DNA from 4 places in the Streptomyces sp. NPDC058157 genome. Region 1 is predicted to be linked to each of the others. Evidence: riboswitches for the same ligand, from Rfam matches in the RefSeq annotation. Region 1 holds a riboswitch; each other region holds the start of a gene.
What was found. A riboswitch is a leader RNA that binds a small molecule or an ion and turns the genes downstream of it on or off. The one in region 1 is predicted to bind cobalamin.

Region 1 (4,455 bases):
CCGCCGCCGGATCGTGGCCCTGGCCACGGGTGCCCTGCTGACCGCAGGGCTCGCGCTCGCCGCACCGGCCTCGGCGGCCGCCCCGGCCGCCGTCCGCTCCACGACCCCGCTCGTCGTCAACGCCCGCTGGGGCGGTCACTGCACGTACGACCGGATCGTGATCGACCTCCAGGGCTCCGTGCCCCCGTTCACCGTCACTCCCGTCTCCCAGCTGGTCTACGACGGGTCCGGCAAGCCGGTCCCGCTGCCGGGCAAGTACTTCCTGGAGATCCGCCTGCACCCGGCCGCCGGCCACGACGACGCGGGCAACAACGTCTACCAGGGCCCCAAGCTCCAGCAGATCAACCTCAGCAAGCTCAAGGGCATCGCCCTGACCGGCGACTACGAGGGGTACGTGACCTTCGGCGCCGCCTTCGACACCCAGCCCGCCTACACCACCTCCGTCCTGCACGCGCCCGAGCGGCTCGTGGTGGACGTCGCCCACCCGAACACCTGCTGAGGACCCGCCCTAGCGGTGTTCCGGGTTCGGGAAGTCGAAACGGCAGCCGGCGTCCCACTCGGAGCGCTGGTTGCCGTGGGCGGGGACGCCCCCGGCGCGCTTGAGGAGCGCCGCGAGGTGCATCAGGTTCCAGGACATGAACGCCGTGTTGCGGTTGGTGAAGTCGTTCTCGGGACCGCCGGAGCCCGGGTCCAGGTACGAGGGGCCGGGCCCGGCCTCGCCGATCCAGCCGGCGTCCGCCTGGGGCGGGATGGCGTAGCCCAGGTGCTGGAGGCTGTAGAGGACGTTCATGGCGCAGTGTTTGACGCCGTCCTCGTTGCCGGTGATCAGCGCGCCGCCGACCCGCCCGTAGTAGGCGTACTGGCCGTGCTCGTTCAGCAGCGAGGAGCAGGAGTAGAGCCGCTCGATGACCCGCTTCATCACCGAGCTGTTGTCGCCGAGCCAGATGGGGCCGCAGAGGACCAGGATGTCGGCGTCCATGATCTGGCTGTAGAGCACCGGCCACTGGTCGCTCTCCCAGCCGTGGTCGGTCATGTCCGGCCAGACGCCGGTGGCGATGTCGTGGTCGACGGCGCGGATCAGCGAGGTCCGGGCGCCGGCCGCTTCCATGACGGCGCGGCTCCGCGAGATCAGCCCCTCGGTGTTGCTGGTCTCCGGCGAGCGCTTGAGGGTGCAGTTGACGTAGACGGCGGACAGGTCGGAGTAGTCGTAGGTGGCCACGCCCCCACCCTGCGGGCCGGCCGCCGGCCCCGCCAGCGCTCGGGGCCCGTCCGGGGGGCGAAACGGAATCCAGCCATCCGATCGGCCGGATCGGTCCGGGTTGATACCGGTCCGTGCGGGCGACTAGGGTCAGCTGGCCTTGGTGTTCGGGAAACCGGTGGAAAACCGGTGCGGCCCTCGCCACTGTGATCGGGAAGTCCAGCTCCACCCCTCGCGGGAGCCACTGGGACCGCGCGGGAGACCGCACGGACCCGGGAAGGCGGAGCCAGGGCGGCAGTACCCGTCAGCCAGGAGACCGGCCGGGGCGCTCACGTCCATCCACGAGGTGCTGGAGAGGTCTCCCAACTCATGCACATAGCCGAGGGGTTCCTGCCCCCGCTGCACGCGGCCGCCTGGGGCGCCGCGTCCGCCCCGTTCGTCGTCCACGGGGTCCGCGCCCTGACCCGCGAGGTGAAGTCCCACCCCGAGAGCACACTGCTCCTCGGCGCGTCCGGTGCGTTCACGTTCGTCCTGTCCGCCCTGAAGATCCCCTCGGTGACGGGCAGTTGCTCTCACCCCACCGGGACCGGGCTCGGCGCCATCCTCTTCCGGCCGCCCATCATGGCGGTGCTCGGCACGATCACCCTGCTGTTCCAGGCCCTGCTGCTGGCGCACGGCGGCCTCACCACCCTGGGCGCCAACGTCTTCTCCATGGCCATCGCCGGCCCGTGGGCCGGGTACGCGGTCTACCGGCTGCTGCGCAGGTCCGGCGCTCCGCTGATGGTCACCGTCTTCTTCGGCGCCTTCTTCGCCGACCTGGTCACCTACTGCGTGACCTCGGTCCAGCTGGCCCTCGCCTTCCCGGACCCGGCCAGCGGCTTCCTGGGCTCCCTGGAGAAGTTCGCCGGCATCTTCGCCCTCACCCAGATCCCGCTCGCCGTCAGCGAGGGGCTGCTGACCGTGCTCGTGATGCGGCTGCTGATGCAGTCCAGCAAGTCCGACCTGGTCCGGCTCGGCGTCGCCAAGCTGACCGGGGCGAAGCGGACCGAGGGGGCGGCGGCCTGATGAGCAGGAACGGCAAGATCAACACCCTGCTGCTGCTCCTGGTGGCGGCCCTGGCCGTACTCCCGCTCGCGCTGGGGCTCGGCGAGGGCAAGGAGGAGCCCTTCGCGGGCGCCGACGCCCAGGCGGAGTCGGCCATCACCGAGCTGAAGCCGGACTACGAGCCCTGGTTCTCCCCGCTGTACGAGCCCCCGTCGGGCGAGATCGAGTCCGCGCTGTTCGCCCTCCAGGCGGCGCTGGGCGCGGGCGTGCTCGCGTACTACTTCGGGGTCCGCCGGGGCCGCCGGCAGGGCGCCGCGCAGGCCCTCGCCGAAGCGGCGGCCGGAGCCGGGGCACCGCAGGCCCCCGCCGAGCCCGCGCGGGAGCCGTAGCCGGTGCTGCCCATCGACGTCGCGGCGCACTCCAGCCGCTGGCGGGGCCGCCATCCGCTGGAGAAGGCCCTGCTCGGGTTCGGGCTGACCGTCACCGCCGTGTCCCTGCCCCCGTGGCCCGGCGGGCCGCTGGTGGCCGCCGCGACCCTGGCGGTGCTGCTGGGGCCCGCCGGGGTGTCCGGGCGGCAGCTGTGGCGGGCCTTCCGGGTCCCGCTCGGGTTCTGCGTCACGGGCGCGCTGCCGCTGCTGGTGTCGGTGGGCGGCCCGGACGGGTTCCTCGCGCCGGCCCCGGACGGGCCCCGACACGCGCTGGACCTGCTGCTGCGCACCTCGGCCGCCTCGCTGGGGGTGCTGCTGTTCGCCTTCACCACGCCCGTCTCCGACGTGCTGCCCCGGCTGGTCCGGGCCGGGGTGCCGGCGCCGGTGGTGGACGTGGCCCTGGTCATGTACCGGATCGGCTTCCTGCTGCTGGACTCCCTCGCGCAGGTCCGCCGGGCCCAGGCGGCCCGGCTCGGGCAGGCCGGGCGGGCCGCCGCCTGGCGTTCGGTGGCCGGGCTCGCGGCGACCTCGTTCGTCCGGGCCTTCGACCGCGCCGCCCGGCTCCAGGAGGGGCTCGCGGGGCGCGGCTACGACGGCGCGCTGCGGGTGCTGGTCCCGCCGGCGCGGCTGTCCCGGCGGTTCCTGGCGGCCGCCGCCGCCCTCCTGACCGCCCTGGTCGCGGGGACCCTCGTACTGAAGGAGCTGGGGCTGTGACCCCGTTGGTGGAGCTGGTCGGCGCGGGGTACGCGTACGAGGACGGGCCGGCCGTGCTGTCGGGCGTGGACTTCGCGATCGCCGAGGGGCGGGCGCTGGTGCTGCTGGGCCGCAACGGCAGCGGCAAGACCACACTGATGCGGCTGCTGAGCGGGGGCCTGCGGCCCGCGTCGGGGGCGCTGCGGCTGGAGGGTACGGAGGTGGCGTACGACCGGCGGGGGCTGACGCGGCTGCGCACCACCGTCCAGCTGGTGGTGCAGGACCCCGACGACCAGCTGTTCGCGGCCTCCGTGGAGCAGGACGTGTCCTTCGGCCCGATGAACCTGGGGCTGGCGGAGGCGGAGGTCCGCGCACGGGTGGACTCCGCGCTGGCGGCCCTGGACATCACCGCGCTGCGCGACCGGCCGACGCACCTGCTGTCGTACGGGCAGCGCAAGCGGGCGGCGATCGCGGGCGCGGTGGCGATGGCGCCGCGGGTGCTGATCCTGGACGAGCCGACGGCCGGGCTCGACCCGGACGGGCAGGAGCGGCTGCTGGACGTCCTGGCGGGGCTGCGGGCGGCGGGCACGACGGTGGTGATGGCGACCCACGATGTGGACCTGGCGGTCCGGTGGGCGGACGACGCGGCTGTGCTCACGCCCTCCGGGGTTCGGGTGGGGGCCGCCGCCGGGCTGCTGTCGGATCCGGAGCTGCTGGCGTCCGCCGGGCTGCGGGTGGCGTGGGCGCCGGTGGTGGGGGCGTTCCTGCGGGCCAAGGGGATGCTGCCGGACGGGGTTCCGGGGCCGCGTACGCCCGAGGAGCTGGGGGCGCTGGGCTGAGCGGAGGCCGTGCCGGGGCCGGGCGGGGTCGGAGCCGCGGGGCGGGGTTGTCCCGGTGTGCCCACCCGTCCCGCCCTGCGGGACGATTGCCCACACCTAACATGGCGGCATGTCGCTGCCTCATGCCATTCTCACCGCGTTGTTGGAGAAGCCCTCGTCGGGGCTGGAGCTGACGCGGCGGTTCGACAAGTCGATCGGGTACTTCTGGTCGGCGACGCACCAGCAGATCTACCGGGAGCTGGGGCGGCTGGAG
Region 2 (4,455 bases), on a different contig from region 1:
TCGCCACGCGCGGCGACGGCCCGGTCTTCGCCGGGTCGATGTTCCCCTTCGTCTTCATCACCATCGCCTGCGGGGCCCTGTCCGGCTTCCACTCGCTGGTCGCCTCGGGCACCACCCCGAAGATGATCCAGAAGGAGACCCAGGTCCGGGTCATCGGCTACGGCGCGATGCTCACCGAGTCCTTCGTCGCCGTCATGGCCGTGATCGCCGCCTGCATCATCGAGCCCGGCCTGTTCTTCGGCGTCAACTCCCCCGCCGGGGTCATCGGCACCACCGTCCAGAGCGCGTCGGCGGCCGTCGGCCACCTCGGCTTCGCCATCTCCCCCGACGCCCTCGCGCAGGCCGCCAAGGACGTGGAGGAGACCACCCTGCTGTCCCGCACGGGCGGAGCGCCGACGTTCGCGCTCGGGATGTCGGAGATCTTCTCCTCCGTGTTCGGCGGGGCCGGGATGAAGGCGTTCTGGTACCACTTCGCCATCATGTTCGAGGCCCTGTTCATCCTGACGACGGTGGACGCGGGCACCCGCGTCGGCCGGTTCATGCTCCAGGACACCCTGGGCAACGTGCACAAGTCCTTCAAGGACGTCAGCTGGAAGCCGGGCGTCTGGCTGGCCAGCGCGGTCGTCGTCGGCGGCTGGGGCTACTTCCTGTGGGTCGGCGTCAAGGACCCGCTGGGCGGCATCAACCAGCTGTTCCCGCTGTTCGGCATCGCGAACCAGCTGCTCGCCGCCGTCGCCCTGGCGGTGTGCACCACCCTGCTGGTCAAGTCCGGCCGCCTCAAGTGGGCCTGGGTCACCGGCGTCCCGCTGGCCTGGGACGTGGCCGTCACCCTCACCGCGAGCTACCAGAAGGTCTTCTCCGACGACGTGAAGATCGGCTTCTTCGCGCAGCGCGACAAGTACCAGACCGGCATCGACGCCGGGAAGGTGCTGCCGCCCGCCAAGAACATGGACGAGATGCACACCGTGGTCACCAACGCCACGGTCGACGGGGTCCTCTCCGCCCTCTTCGCCGTGCTGATCGTCATCGTCCTGCTGGACGCGGCCCGCACCTGCTTCAAGGCCGTCTCCGACCCCGGGTCGGTCCGCCTGAGCGAGGTCCCGTGGAGCGAGTCGAAGATCATCGCCCCGGCGGGGCTGATCGCCACGGCCGAGGAGAAGGCCCAGCTCGCGGCGGCCGGCCTCGACAACGGCGGCGGCCGCGTGAAGGACCCGGTCGCATGAGCGGCGCGGTCCGGTCGGCGCTGGCGAAGGCCCGTTACTTCGTGCGGGAGTTCTCCGGCGAGGCCGCGTACGACCGCTACGTCGCCCACGCCCGCTCCCACGACCCCGAGGCCGAGGTCATGACCCGCCGCGCCTTCGAACACGCCCGCACGGACGCCCGCGAGGCCGACCCCCGCAAGGGCTTCCGCTGCTGCTGAGCACGGAGCAGGGCCCCGCCGTCTCCGACCGGAGACGGCGGGGCCCTTCGGCGTACCGGGCCCGTGGCGCACACTCGGTGGCATGGACTTCGAGATCAGGACGGCACGGGAAGACGAGTACGCGCGGCTCGGGGAGATCACCGGGCGGGCCTACACCGGGGACGGGCTGCTCGACCTCAACGACGACGACACCTACCTGAACGTGCTGCGCGACGTCGCCGGGCGGGCCTCCGACGGGGAGGTGCTCGTCGCCGTGCGGGACGGGGTGCTCCTCGGCGGGGTCACCTTCGCCGCGCCCGGAAGCCGGCTCGCCGACATCGCCGGGCCGCACGACGCCGAGTTCCGGATGCTCGCCGTCGCCGCCGAGGCGCGCGGGCAGGGCGTCGGGGAGGCCCTCGTACGGGCGTGCGCCGAACGGGCCCGGGCCCTGGACGGGGTCACGGCACTGGTGCTGTCCACCCAGCCGGCCATGCGCGGGGCCCAGCGGATCTACGAGCGGCTCGGGTTCGCCCGTACGCCGGAACTGGACTGGTCGCCCATCCCCGCACTGACCCTGCTCACGTACCGAATGGAGCTGTGAGGACACGCTCCGCATGCACCCGACACAACATGTGGGGGCTACCGCATCAGGTCGCCCCCACATGTATGCTCATGCCTGCTGCCGCCGCAGGGGAATCCGGTGGGAATCCGGAACTGTCCCGCAACGGTGAGACGTACGCCCAGCGGCGTATCCGCGAGTCCGAAGACCTGCCGGCAGTGCCCCCGGATCGACCGAACCGGGGTGTCGATTCGTCCGGGCCTCGCGGTTGGGCCGGTGGACGCCGCGCGGTGCCGCCCTCACGGGCCCCTGCCCGCGCGCGCCCGCTCGCGCCCCGCTCCGCCGATGACCGGGCCGAGTGAGGGAGAGCTCCCCCGTGACCATCGCGCCCGCCGCACCGCGCGCCGAGTCCGACCACCCCGAAGCAGAAGGTCCCGGGGCCGCCCTGCTGCGGACCCTCACCGAGCTCACGGCCGACCTCCCCGACACCGACCCCGGCCGGATCGCCGCCGCCGCCCTGCGCGGCCGCAGCGCCGCCGCCGACGAGGCCGAACTGCGCGGGCTCGCCACCGAAGCCGCCGCCGGCCTGATCTCCGAGGACCCGGCCTACTCCCGGCTCGCCGCCCGCCTGCTGACGCTCGCCGTCGCCGACGAGGCCGCCGGCCAGGGCGCCACCTCCTTCGCCGAGTCCGTCGCCGTCGGCCACCGCGAGGGCCTGATCGCCGACCGCACCGCCGAGTTCGTCGCCGCCCACGCCGCCCGCCTGAACGCCCTGGTCGAGCACGCGCTCGCCGAGGGCGCGGACGACCGCTTCGGCTTCTTCGGCCTGCGCACCCTGCACAGCCGCTACCTGCTGCGCCACCCGATCACCCGCCAGGTCATCGAGACCCCGCAGTACTTCATGCTGCGCGTGGCCTGCGGCCTCGCCGAGGACGAAAGCGTCCGCGCCGTCGAGGAAGTGGCCTCGCTCTACAGCCTGATGAGCCGCCTCGACTACCTGCCGTCCTCCCCGACCCTGTTCAACTCGGGCACCCGGCACCCGCAGATGTCCTCCTGCTACCTCCTCGACTCCCCCCTGGACGAGCTGGACTCCATCTACGACCGCTACCACCAGGTCGCCCGCCTCTCCAAGCACGCCGGCGGCATCGGCCTCTCGTACTCCCGCATCCGCGCCCGCGGCTCCCTGATCCGCGGCACCAACGGCCACTCCAACGGCATCGTCCCGTTCCTGAAGACCCTCGACGCCTCCGTCGCCGCCGTGAACCAGGGCGGCCGCCGCAAGGGCGCCGCCGCCGTCTACCTGGAGACCTGGCACGCGGACATCGAGGAGTTCCTGGAGCTCCGCGACAACACCGGCGAGGACCAGCGCCGCACGCACAACCTGAACCTCGCCCACTGGATCCCGGACGAGTTCATGCGCCGCGTGAACGCCGACGCCGAGTGGTCGCTGTTCTCCCCCGCCGACGTCCCCGAGCTGGTCGACCTGTACGGCGAGGAGTTCGACGCCGCCTACGTCAAGGCCGAGGCCTCCGGGCTCGCCAAGAAGACCATGCCGGCCCGCGACCTGTACGGCCGCATGATGCGCACCCTCGCGCAGACCGGCCAGGGCTGGATGACGTTCAAGGACGCCTCCAACCGGACGGCGAACCAGACCGCGCTCCCGGGCACGGTGGTCCACTCCTCCAACCTCTGCACCGAGATCATCGAGGTCACCAACGACGGCGAGACGGCCGTCTGCAACCTCGGCTCCGTCAACCTCGGCGCGTTCGTCGCCGACGGGGACATGGACTGGGAGCGCCTGGACGAGACCGTCCGCACGGCCGTGACCTTCCTCGACCGCGTCGTGGACATCAACTTCTACCCGACCGAGCAGGCCGGCCGCTCCAACGCCAAGTGGCGTCCGGTGGGCCTGGGCGCGATGGGCCTCCAGGACGTCTTCTTCAAGCTGCGCCTGCCCTTCGACTCCGCCGCGGCCAAGGCGCTGTCCACGAAGATCGCCGAGCGGATCATGCTCGCCGCGTACGAGGCCTCCTGCGACCTCGCCGAGCGCTCCGGCCCGCTCCCGGCCTGGGCCGAGACCCGTACCGCCCAGGGCGTCCTGCACCCGGACCACTACGACACCGTGCGCCACTGGCCCGAGCGCTGGGACGCCCTGCGCGCCCGGGTCGCCCAGTCCGGCATGCGCAACTCCCTGCTCCTCGCCATCGCCCCGACGGCGACGATCGCCTCCATCGCGGGCGTGTACGAGTGCATCGAGCCGCAGGTCTCCAACCTCTTCAAGCGCGAGACCCTGAGCGGTGAGTTCCTCCAGGTCAACGGCTACCTGGTGGAGGACCTCAAGAAGCTCGGCGTGTGGGACGCGCAGACCCGCGAGGCGCTGCGCGACTCCTCCGGCTCGGTCCAGGGCTTCGGCTGGATCCCGGAGGAGGTTCGCGAGCTGTACCGCACGGCGTGGGAGATCCCGCAGCGCGGCCTGATCGACATGGCGGCGGCCCGT
Region 3 (4,455 bases), on a different contig from region 1:
CCGCCACCCAGGAGTACCTCGCGCGCCTGGTGGCGGCGAAGCGGGCCCACCCCACCGACGACGTGCTGAGCGAGCTCACCGACAGCGATCTGACGGACGAGGAGCTCAAGGGGATCAGCCTCATCCTGCTGGCGGCCGGCTTCGACACCACCGCGAACATGCTCTCCCTCGGCACGTTCGCCCTGCTGAGCAACCCGGAGCAGCTGGCCGCCCTGCGCGCCGACCCCTCGCTCACCGACGGGGCGGTGGAGGAGCTGCTGCGCTACCTGAGCGTCGCCAAGACCTTCCACCGCACGGCGCTGGAGGACGTCGAGGTGGGCGGCCACACCATCGAGGCCGGCACGACGGTCGTGCTGTCGTTCAACACCGCCAACCGCGACCCCGCCCGCTTCACCGACCCGGACGCGCTCGACATCCGGCGCCCGTACGACGGCCACCTGGCCTTCAGCCACGGCATCCACCAGTGCCTGGGCCAGCAACTGGCCCGCGTCGAGATGCGGGTGGCGTTCCGCGCGCTGCTGGACCGCTTCCCGACGCTGCGCCTGGCCGTACCGGCCGACGAGGTCCGGCTGCGCCCGGAGACCGCCGACATCTACGGCGTCAAGAGCCTGCCGGTCACCTGGGACCCGCGGTGAACCCGGCCCGCCTGGACGTCGACCGCGCACGCTGCATCGGCGCCGGGATGTGCGCCATGACCGCCCCCGGCGTGTTCGACCAGGATCCCGACGACGGCCTGGTGGTCCTGCTGCGGACCGCACCGGACGCCGCCCTGCTCGCGGCCGCGCGGATGGCCGCCGGGGTGTGTCCGTCGGGGGCCATCACCGTCACCGGACCGGAGTCCGGGGACGGCGCCGCGGCCCGGCCGCAGTCGGGCTGAGGGCGCCGGACCGGGCCGCCGTTCCCGGCGCGACGGCTACGCCGTGCCGGCGGGAGCCCTGCCGCGGGAACCCGGTCCGGTGGCCGCGGGGCCCGCGAAACCGGGTAACGTCGTTGTCATGTTCTTCCAGACACCGATTTTCGAGTGAGGGCCTGACGGGCCCCTGCTGACGCCCTTCCACGTCGCCGCGCCCGTCCCCCCACCGATGAATCCACAGATCACTGCACATCACCACCGGGAGAACCCGTGACCGACAGCAAGAACATCAACAACCCCGTGGGCCAGGGCGGCGGCCAGCGCAAGAGGCAGTCCCGCGCCGAACGGCAGAACAACGGTCCGCACCGCAACCTGGACCGCCAGGGCGCCGCCGACCGCAAGGCGGAGCTGGTGCGGAAGATGCGTGAGAAGGCGGCCGCCGCCGACGCCGCCACCGACCAGGCGGGCGAGGCCCCCGCCCAGAGCTGACGCACCACCGCCGCACGGCATCCCGGCCAGGCACCCGGCCGCTCCACCGGGTCCCTCGGCAGTCCCGGTCGTAGGGGTGGAACCCCCGGCCGATCTTGCGGCCCAGCAGGCCCGCCTGCACCCTCCGCAGACGAATCCCGCCCGGTCCTGGGAGCGGATGACCGTCTTGCCCAGGGTGTCGCAGGCGGACGCCTCCACCGTCTCGCGGCTGGTGTGGCGCGACGAGACAACCTCCACCAGCGGCGGCAAGACCTTCCGCCTGAGCTGCCCCCAGCGGGCGGTCCCGCCGCTGGGCCGCGCCCTTGCGGTGGACGAGAACGGCAGCGCCTTCGGACCGACCAGGACTGAGCGATCTGCGCACACGTCGGCTCCAGGCCCGCCCGAGCGTCGGCTCTGGACTTACTAGGACGTCCAACTATATGTTCGTGGCACAAGGTCCGCGGTGCAGGGAAGCCGGTGAGAAACCGGCACGGTCCCGCCACTGTGACCGGGGAGTGTGCTGCCATCCACACGCCACTGACGAGGTCTGTCGGGAAGGCGGGCGGCGCGCGGGGATCCGGGAGTCAGGATACCGGCCGCGGATGTTCCGTGTTGTCCACGAGGATGGAGCAGACACGCATGGCACCGGTTTGTACCCACGACCCTGGTGATCCGGCGGAGCGCGCACACACCGATTTCGCGCGCTCGTAGTTCTCACGGCTTTCCCCCGCGGCGCACCCCCACCCGGGTGCGGTCCGTCGGCGTGCCGTGCCATCCCCGGATCCAACCTGACGAGAGCAGGCACCCATGGTCCGTGAACTCACCCATTTCATCGGCGGGAAGCACACCACCGGAACCTCCGGCCTCTTCGCCGACGTGTACGACCCCAACACCGGCACCGTCCAGGCCCGGGTCCCGCTCGCGGGACGAGCCGACACCGAGGCGGCGATCGCCAACGCCGAAGAGGCGCAGGCGGAATGGGGGCAGTGGAACCCGCAGCGCCGGGCCCGCGTGCTGCTGCGCTTCCTCCAGCTCGTCGAAGGCGAGCGCGACAGCCTCGCGCGGCTGCTGTCCGCCGAGCACGGCAAGACCGTCGCCGACGCCCACGGCGACCTGCAACGCGGCCTGGAGGTAGTCGAGTTCGCCGCAGGCATCCCCCACCTTCTCAAGGGGGAGTTCACCGACAACGCCGGCACCGGCATCGACGTGCACTCCCTGCGCAGCCCCCTCGGCGTCGTCGCCGGCATCACCCCGTTCAACTTCCCCGCCATGATCCCGCTGTGGCAAGCCGCACCCGCTCTGGCCTGCGGGAACGCGTTCATCCTCAAGCCGTCCGAGCGCGATCCCTCCGTACCGCTGCGCCTCGCGGAGCTGTTCCTGGAAGCCGGCTTGCCGCCGGGCGTCCTCAACGTGGTCAACGGCGGCAAGGAAGCCGTCGACACCCTCCTCGAGGACCCCCGCGTCCAGGCCCTGGGCTTCGTCGGCTCCACGCCGATCGCCGCGCACATCTACGCCACCGCCGCCGCGCACGGCAAGCGCGCCCAGTGCTTCGGCGGGGCCAAGAACCACATGATCGTGATGCCGGACGCCGACCTCGACCAGGCCGTCGACGCCCTGATCGGCGCCGGCTACGGCTCGGCGGGCGAACGCTGCATGGCGATCTCCGTGGCCGTCCCCGTGGGCGAGGAGACCGCCGACCGGCTGGTGGCGGCGCTCAAGGACCGGATCGCGACCCTGAAGATCGGGCGCTCGGACGACCCCGACGCCGACTTCGGTCCCCTGGTCAGCCGCGACGCCCTCGACCGGGTGCGCCGCTATGTCGACATCGGCGTCAACGAGGGCGCCGAACTCGTCGTCGACGGGCGCGGGTTCACCCTGGACGGGCACGAGAACGGCTATTTCGCGGGAGCCTCGCTCTTCGACCGGGTCTCCCCGCAGATGCGCATCCACCGCGAGGAGATCTTCGGCCCCGTCCTGTCGGTGGTCCGCGCCGCCGACTTCGAGGAGGCGCTGCGCCTGCCGAGCGAGCACCCCTTCGGCAACGGCGTCGCGATCTTCACCCGGGACGGGGACACCGCCCGCGAGTTCACCCGCCGGGTCAACACCGGCATGGTCGGCGTCAACGTCCCGATCCCGGTGCCGGTCGCGTACCACACGTTCGGCGGCTGGAAGAAGTCCGGCTTCGGCGACCTCAACCAGCACGGGCCGGACTCGATCCGCTTCTACACCCGTACCAAGACCGTCACCTCGCGCTGGCCCTCCGGGGTCAAGGAGGGCGCGAGCTTCACCATCCCGACGATGGGGTGAGCGCCGTGACCACCACCCTCACCGAGGACCAGCTCGCCCTCGCCGAGGTCACCCTCGACTTCGCCCAGGAGCAGTTGGCCCCGCATGCCGTGGCCTGGGACCAGGACAAGCACTTCCCCGTCGACGTCATCCGCCGGGCCGCCGCGCTCGGGCTCGGCGGGGTCTACGTCCGCGAGGAGCACGGCGGTTCGGGACTGTCACGCGCCGACGGCGTCCTCGTCTTCGAGAGCCTCGCCACCGGCTGCCCCTCCATCGCCGCCTACCTCTCCATCCACAACATGGTCGGCTGGATGATCGACCGCTACGGCGACGCCGCCCAGCGCGCCCGCTGGCTGCCCGGCCTCTGCTCCGCCGCGACCCTGGGCAGCTACTGCCTCACCGAACCGGGCGCCGGCTCCGACGCCGCCGCCCTGCGCACCCGCGCCGAACGGCAGGGCGACCACTACGTCCTGACCGGCGTCAAGCAGTTCATCTCCGGCGCCGGAGCGGCCGGCGTCTACGTCGTCATGGCAAGGACCGGCGAGCCGGGACCCGCCGGGATCTCCGCCTTCGTCGTCGAACGCGACGACCCGGGCGTCTCGTTCGGCCCCAACGAACGGAAGATGGGCTGGAACGCCCAGCCCACCCGCCAGGTGGTCCTCGACGGCGTCCGCGTCCCCGCCGACCGGCGCCTCGGCTCCGAGGGCGACGGCTTCCGCATCGCCATGAACGGCCTCAACGGCGGCCGCCTCGGCATCGCCGCCTGCTCACTGGGCGGCGCGCAGAGCGCCCTGGACCGCAGCCTGTCCTACCTCGCCACCCGCGAGGCCTTCGGCAGCCGTCTCCTG
Region 4 (4,455 bases), on a different contig from region 1:
CGGCGAGCAGCACGGCCGCCGGCAGGGCGAGTTCGTCCCAGCGGGCCCCGCCCAGGCCGCCCAGCGTCCAGAAGAGCACGGACCGGAGCTGGTCGGGGTGCGCGGACAGCACGAGGACCAGGCTGGTCAGCGCGGACAGGACGTACTGCACGGCCACCCCGGCCAGGATCAGCCGCCCGGTGGTCATCGTGCCGCCGCGCCGGGCCAGGGTGTAGACGGCGACGAGCGCGGCGAGGGAGCCGGCGAAGGCGGCCAGCGGGAGCCCGAGGGCGGTACCCGCCCCCACCCCGAGCACGATGACGACCACCGCCCCCGCCGACGCGCCCGAGGAGGCGCCCAGCAGGAAGGGGTCGGCGAGCGCGTTGCGGACGAGGGCCTGGAGCACGGCGCCGCAGACCGCGAGCCCGGCGCCGACCACGGCCCCGAGCAGCACGCGCGGCATCCGCACGTCCCACACGATGGAGGCGAAGGCGCCGCCCCGGGCCCGGGGCCCGGCCAGCAGGACGTCGAGCACCCGGCCGGGGGCGATGCGGACGGGGCCCAGGGCCAGCCCCGCCACCATCGAGGCGGCCAGCAAGAGCGCGAGGAGCACCAGGACGGCCGGGGTGCGGCGGCGTCCGGTCACGGGGCGTCGGGGTGCAGCTGGCGGCCGAGGGACTCGACCGCGTCGGCGACGCGCACGCCGAGGACGGCCGAGGACAGCGGCAGCACGACGAACCGGCGGTTCTTCACGGCGGGAACCTCCGCCAGCGCCGGATCGTTCAACAGGCGCTGCTTCTTGGCCTCCACGGGGGTGCCGCCGTAGTCGTAGATGAGGACGACCTCGGGCCGCCGCTCGATGACCTTCTCCCACGGCACGTCGCCGAAGGTGTCCTGGAGGTCGGCGAAGACGTTCGTCCCCCCGGCCAGGGAGACGATCTCGTTGCCGATGCCGTTGCCCCCGGAGGTGAAGGCGGAGGACTCTCCCGAGTCGTAGACGAAGACGGACGGGCGGGGCCGGTTCCCGACCCGGGCGGTGACGGCGTCGATCCGGCGCTGCTCGTCCTCGATGAGGGCCGTGCCGCGCTCGGGCACGCCGAAGGTCCGGGCGACCTCGGTGATCTCGGTCTTCAGCTGGGTGAGCCCGACGCGGCCCGGGGTGCAGTACTCCACGCTGAGCCGCGAGTCGATCCCGGACCTGGCCAGCCCCTCGCGGTCGCGGCCCTGCCCCTTGTCGAAGGCGCTGGAATAGCCGCCGTAGACGAAGTCGGGGTCGGCCGCGAGGAGGACCTCCTTCGACGGGTACTCCTTCGCCAGCACCTTGACGCCCGCGTAGGCGCTCCGGTAGGCGGGGAGGACGGCGTCGTCGAGGTAGGCGGTGCCGGCCATCCGGTCCTGGAGGCCGAGGGCCAGCATGATCTCGGTGGCGTGCTGGTTCATGGTGACGGCCCGCTCGGGCGGGGCCTGATAGGTGCTGGTCACACCGCAGTTGGTGACGGTGTACGGGAACCCGGGCGCGGACCGGGCGCCGGGGGCGGGCCCTTCCTCCCCGGGCGGACCGCCGCAGGCGGTCAGGGACAGCAGGAGCGCGAGCGCGGTGAGCGGGCGCGGGGCGGCGCGGAAACGCGGCATGGTGAGGCCTCTCCGGGGGATCCTCGTCCCCGGTCGAAGTGAAGAGGCGGTGCGTCAGTGTCTGACTCCCGGGACCCCGCGGAGGGGGTCGCCGGTCACAGTGGCGGGACCGCACCGGATTCACACCGGTTTCCTGTCCTGCACCGCCCGGGACAACCCGGCCAAGTCTGCCAGATGCCGCGTTTGCCCCGAAGGGGGGACCAAGGCGCCCCGAACCGCTCCGGGCGCCGGTGGCGGGAGCGGGCGGTACGGAGGATCGTGGGCGGCGAGGGGAGGTACGGAGGGCGAGGGGAGGTGCGGAGGAGGTCGGTGATGCGCCACGGCAGCCACACGGGCCACGAAGGTCCCGGGCACGGGGTCAGGACCGCCCATCTCCTCCTGGCCCCCGCCCTCGCGGTGCTGCTGCTCGGCGCGGGCACCGGCGGCTCCGGCGAGACCGTCTCCCTCGACGGCGACCGGCCCGGCGAGCGGCTCGACGTGACCCTCACCCGGGTCGTCGACCCCGCGGGCCCGGAGCCGGCGCGGGCCGGGGCCGACCGGCTGGTCGCCGTGGAGCTGCGCCTGGAGAACACGGGAACGGCCCCCTACGCGGACTCCCCCGCCCCGGCCGCGCACCTCCTGGACTCCACCGGGCGGCGCTTCACCGGCCTGAGCACCGCCACGGACGCGGGCCCCGCGCTCCCCGCCGCCGTCACCCTCGCCCCGGGCGGGTCGGCGACGGGCTACGTCGTCTTCCGGCTGCCGGCCGAAGCCCGCCCGGCGGCGGTGCAGTTCGCCCTGGACGCCGGGCTCGGCGACGACGTCGCCCACTGGAGCCTGTCGTGAGCCTGTCGTGATCCCCCGCCGGAACCGGCCGGAAATTACCTCGACGTATCTAGTGACTTAGCAGGCACCCGCCAGTAGAACTTGTTCCCACTCCGCCGAGAGTGAGGAACGCCACATGAGCGACAAAGGCCTGCACAACAAGGTGTCCAAGGGTGTCTCCCGACGTGGATTCATCGCTGGAACCGGTTCTCTTCTGGGGGCCATGGCCCTCAGCGTCAACGCCATCCCGGCCCGCGCCAATCCCGCCACCGGATCCGCCGTATCCAACCCGCCCATCGCGTCCGGGGACCGGGTCCCGGCCCTCGTCATCGGTACCGGCTACGGCGGCTCCGTCGCCGCGCTGCGGCTCGCCCAGGCCGGTGTCGACGTGCACATGATCGAGATGGGCATGGCCTGGGACACCCCGGGCACCGACGGCAAGATCTTCGCCAACACCACCAAGCCCGACTACCGCTCCTTCTGGCTGCGCACCCGCACGAAGGCGCCGCTGAGCAACTTCCTCGGCTTCCCCATCGACAAGGACGTCCCGAAGTACACGGGCATCCTCGACGCCGAGGAGATGGGCGGGATCATCGTCTACCAGGGCCGCGGCGTCGGCGGCGGCTCGCTCGTCAACGGCGGCATGGCGGTGACCCCCAAGCGGCAGAACTTCGCCGCCATCCTCCCCACGGTGGACGCCGAGGAGATGTACTCCACCTACTACCCCCGGGCCAACGCCGGGCTCGGCGTGGGCCTCATCGACCCCGACTGGTTCGAGACGGTGGACTGCTACCAGTTCGCCCGCGTCGGCCGCAAGCACGCCCAGCGCTCCGGCTTCCCCTTCGTGTTCGTGCCGGACGTCTACGACTGGGACTACATGAAGCAGGAGGTGGCCGGCACCGTCCCCAAGTCCGCCGTGGACGGGGAGATCCTCTACGGCAACAACGCCGGCAAGAAGTCCCTCCAGAAGACCTACCTCGCCGCCGCCCGGGCCACCGGCAAGGTGGCCGTCTCCCCCCTGCACCGGGTCACCACCGTCTCCCCCTCGGACGGTGGCGGCTACACGGTCGCCATGGAGGAGCTGAACACCACCGGCGACGTCGTCTCCGTCAAGACCGTCACCGCCGACCGGGTGTTCTTCGCCGCCGGCAGCGTCGGCACCAGCAAGCTCCTGGTCCGGCTGAAGGCCACCGGAGCCCTGCCGCTGCTCAACGACGAGATCGGCAAGGGCTGGGGGGACAACGGGAACGTCATGTGCGGCCGGGCGAACCACATGTGGGACCCCACCGGCAAGGTCCAGGCGTCCATCCCCTGCGGGGGCATCGACAACTGGGACGCGGGCGGCGCCTTCGCCGAGGTCGCCCCGCTGCCGACCGGCATCGAGACGTACGCCTCCTTCTACCTCTCCATCACCAAGAACCCCAACCGCGCCCAGTTCTCCTGGAACGCGGCGACGGGCAAGGTCGAGCTGAACTGGCAGACGGCCTGGAAGCAGCCGTCCATCGACATGGCGAAGACCATCTTCGACAAGATCAACGCGAAGGAGGGGACGATCTACCGCAGCGACCTCTTCGGCACCAACAAGATCTGGGGCGACCACCTCACGTACCACCCGCTCGGCGGGGCGGTCCTGGGCAAGGCGACCGACAACTACGGCCGTCTGCACGGCCACCCGGGCCTCTACGTCATCGACGGGGCGCTGATCCCCGGCAACACCAGCGTCAACCCGTTCGTGACGATCACGGCCCTGGCCGAGCGGAACATCGAGAAGATCATCGCCACCGACCTGTGACGCGGGGCGGTCACGGTCACCGGGGCCGGCCGGGCGCGGTACGCGCCCCGGCCGGCCCCGGCTCCGTTCAGCCGCCCGGCAGCACACAGACGCTGTCGAGGCCCAGGACGTGGTTGAGCCGGCCGAAGGCGAGCCAGGAGCCGATGCTCATGCTGAGCTCCACGATCTCCACCTGGCTGTAGTGCGCGGTCATCCGCTCCCAGAAGTCCTCGTCGAGGTTGTGGTGGTCCAGGGCGTAGCGCTCGGCG

Region 2: linked by a shared signal. The riboswitch ahead of ACFVXK_RS09395 (ribonucleoside-diphosphate reductase subunit alpha) and the one ahead of ACFVXK_RS14195 (energy-coupling factor ABC transporter permease) in region 1 are both predicted to bind cobalamin.
Region 3: linked by a shared signal. The riboswitch ahead of ACFVXK_RS26030 (CoA-acylating methylmalonate-semialdehyde dehydrogenase) and the one ahead of ACFVXK_RS14195 (energy-coupling factor ABC transporter permease) in region 1 are both predicted to bind cobalamin.
Region 4: linked by a shared signal. The riboswitch ahead of ACFVXK_RS14625 (ABC transporter substrate-binding protein) and the one ahead of ACFVXK_RS14195 (energy-coupling factor ABC transporter permease) in region 1 are both predicted to bind cobalamin.

The regions. Positions count from the first base shown of each region.
Region 1 is NZ_JBHVUQ010000045.1:6,461-10,915, forward strand. Features, by position in the region: gene ACFVXK_RS14185 (hypothetical protein) at 1-499, shown strand, start outside; gene ACFVXK_RS14190 (flavodoxin family protein) at 509-1,219, opposite strand; cobalamin riboswitch at 1,343-1,538, shown strand; gene ACFVXK_RS14195 (energy-coupling factor ABC transporter permease) at 1,568-2,263, shown strand; gene ACFVXK_RS14200 (energy-coupling factor ABC transporter substrate-binding protein) at 2,263-2,631, shown strand; gene cbiQ (cobalt ECF transporter T component CbiQ) at 2,635-3,384, shown strand; gene ACFVXK_RS14210 (ATP-binding cassette domain-containing protein) at 3,381-4,202, shown strand; gene ACFVXK_RS14215 (PadR family transcriptional regulator) at 4,312-4,455, shown strand, end outside.
Region 2 is NZ_JBHVUQ010000025.1:42,501-46,955, forward strand. Features, by position in the region: gene ACFVXK_RS09380 (carbon starvation CstA family protein) at 1-1,223, shown strand, start outside; gene ACFVXK_RS09385 (YbdD/YjiX family protein) at 1,220-1,420, shown strand; gene ACFVXK_RS09390 (GNAT family N-acetyltransferase) at 1,503-2,000, shown strand; cobalamin riboswitch at 2,059-2,190, shown strand; gene ACFVXK_RS09395 (ribonucleoside-diphosphate reductase subunit alpha) at 2,335-4,455, shown strand, end outside.
Region 3 is NZ_JBHVUQ010000120.1:15,947-20,401, forward strand. Features, by position in the region: gene ACFVXK_RS26010 (cytochrome P450) at 1-635, shown strand, start outside; gene ACFVXK_RS26015 (ferredoxin) at 632-877, shown strand; gene ACFVXK_RS26020 (DUF6243 family protein) at 1,124-1,342, shown strand; partial or broken gene ACFVXK_RS26025 (3-hydroxybutyryl-CoA dehydrogenase) at 1,472-1,585, opposite strand; cobalamin riboswitch at 1,752-1,937, shown strand; gene ACFVXK_RS26030 (CoA-acylating methylmalonate-semialdehyde dehydrogenase) at 2,129-3,628, shown strand; gene ACFVXK_RS26035 (acyl-CoA dehydrogenase family protein) at 3,625-4,455, shown strand, end outside.
Region 4 is NZ_JBHVUQ010000047.1:3,973-8,427, reverse strand. Features, by position in the region: gene ACFVXK_RS14630 (FecCD family ABC transporter permease) at 1-562, opposite strand, end outside; gene ACFVXK_RS14625 (ABC transporter substrate-binding protein) at 622-1,611, opposite strand; cobalamin riboswitch at 1,647-1,786, opposite strand; gene ACFVXK_RS14620 (DUF4352 domain-containing protein) at 1,924-2,436, shown strand; gene ACFVXK_RS14615 (GMC oxidoreductase) at 2,552-4,207, shown strand; gene ACFVXK_RS14610 (carboxymuconolactone decarboxylase family protein) at 4,275-4,455, opposite strand, start outside.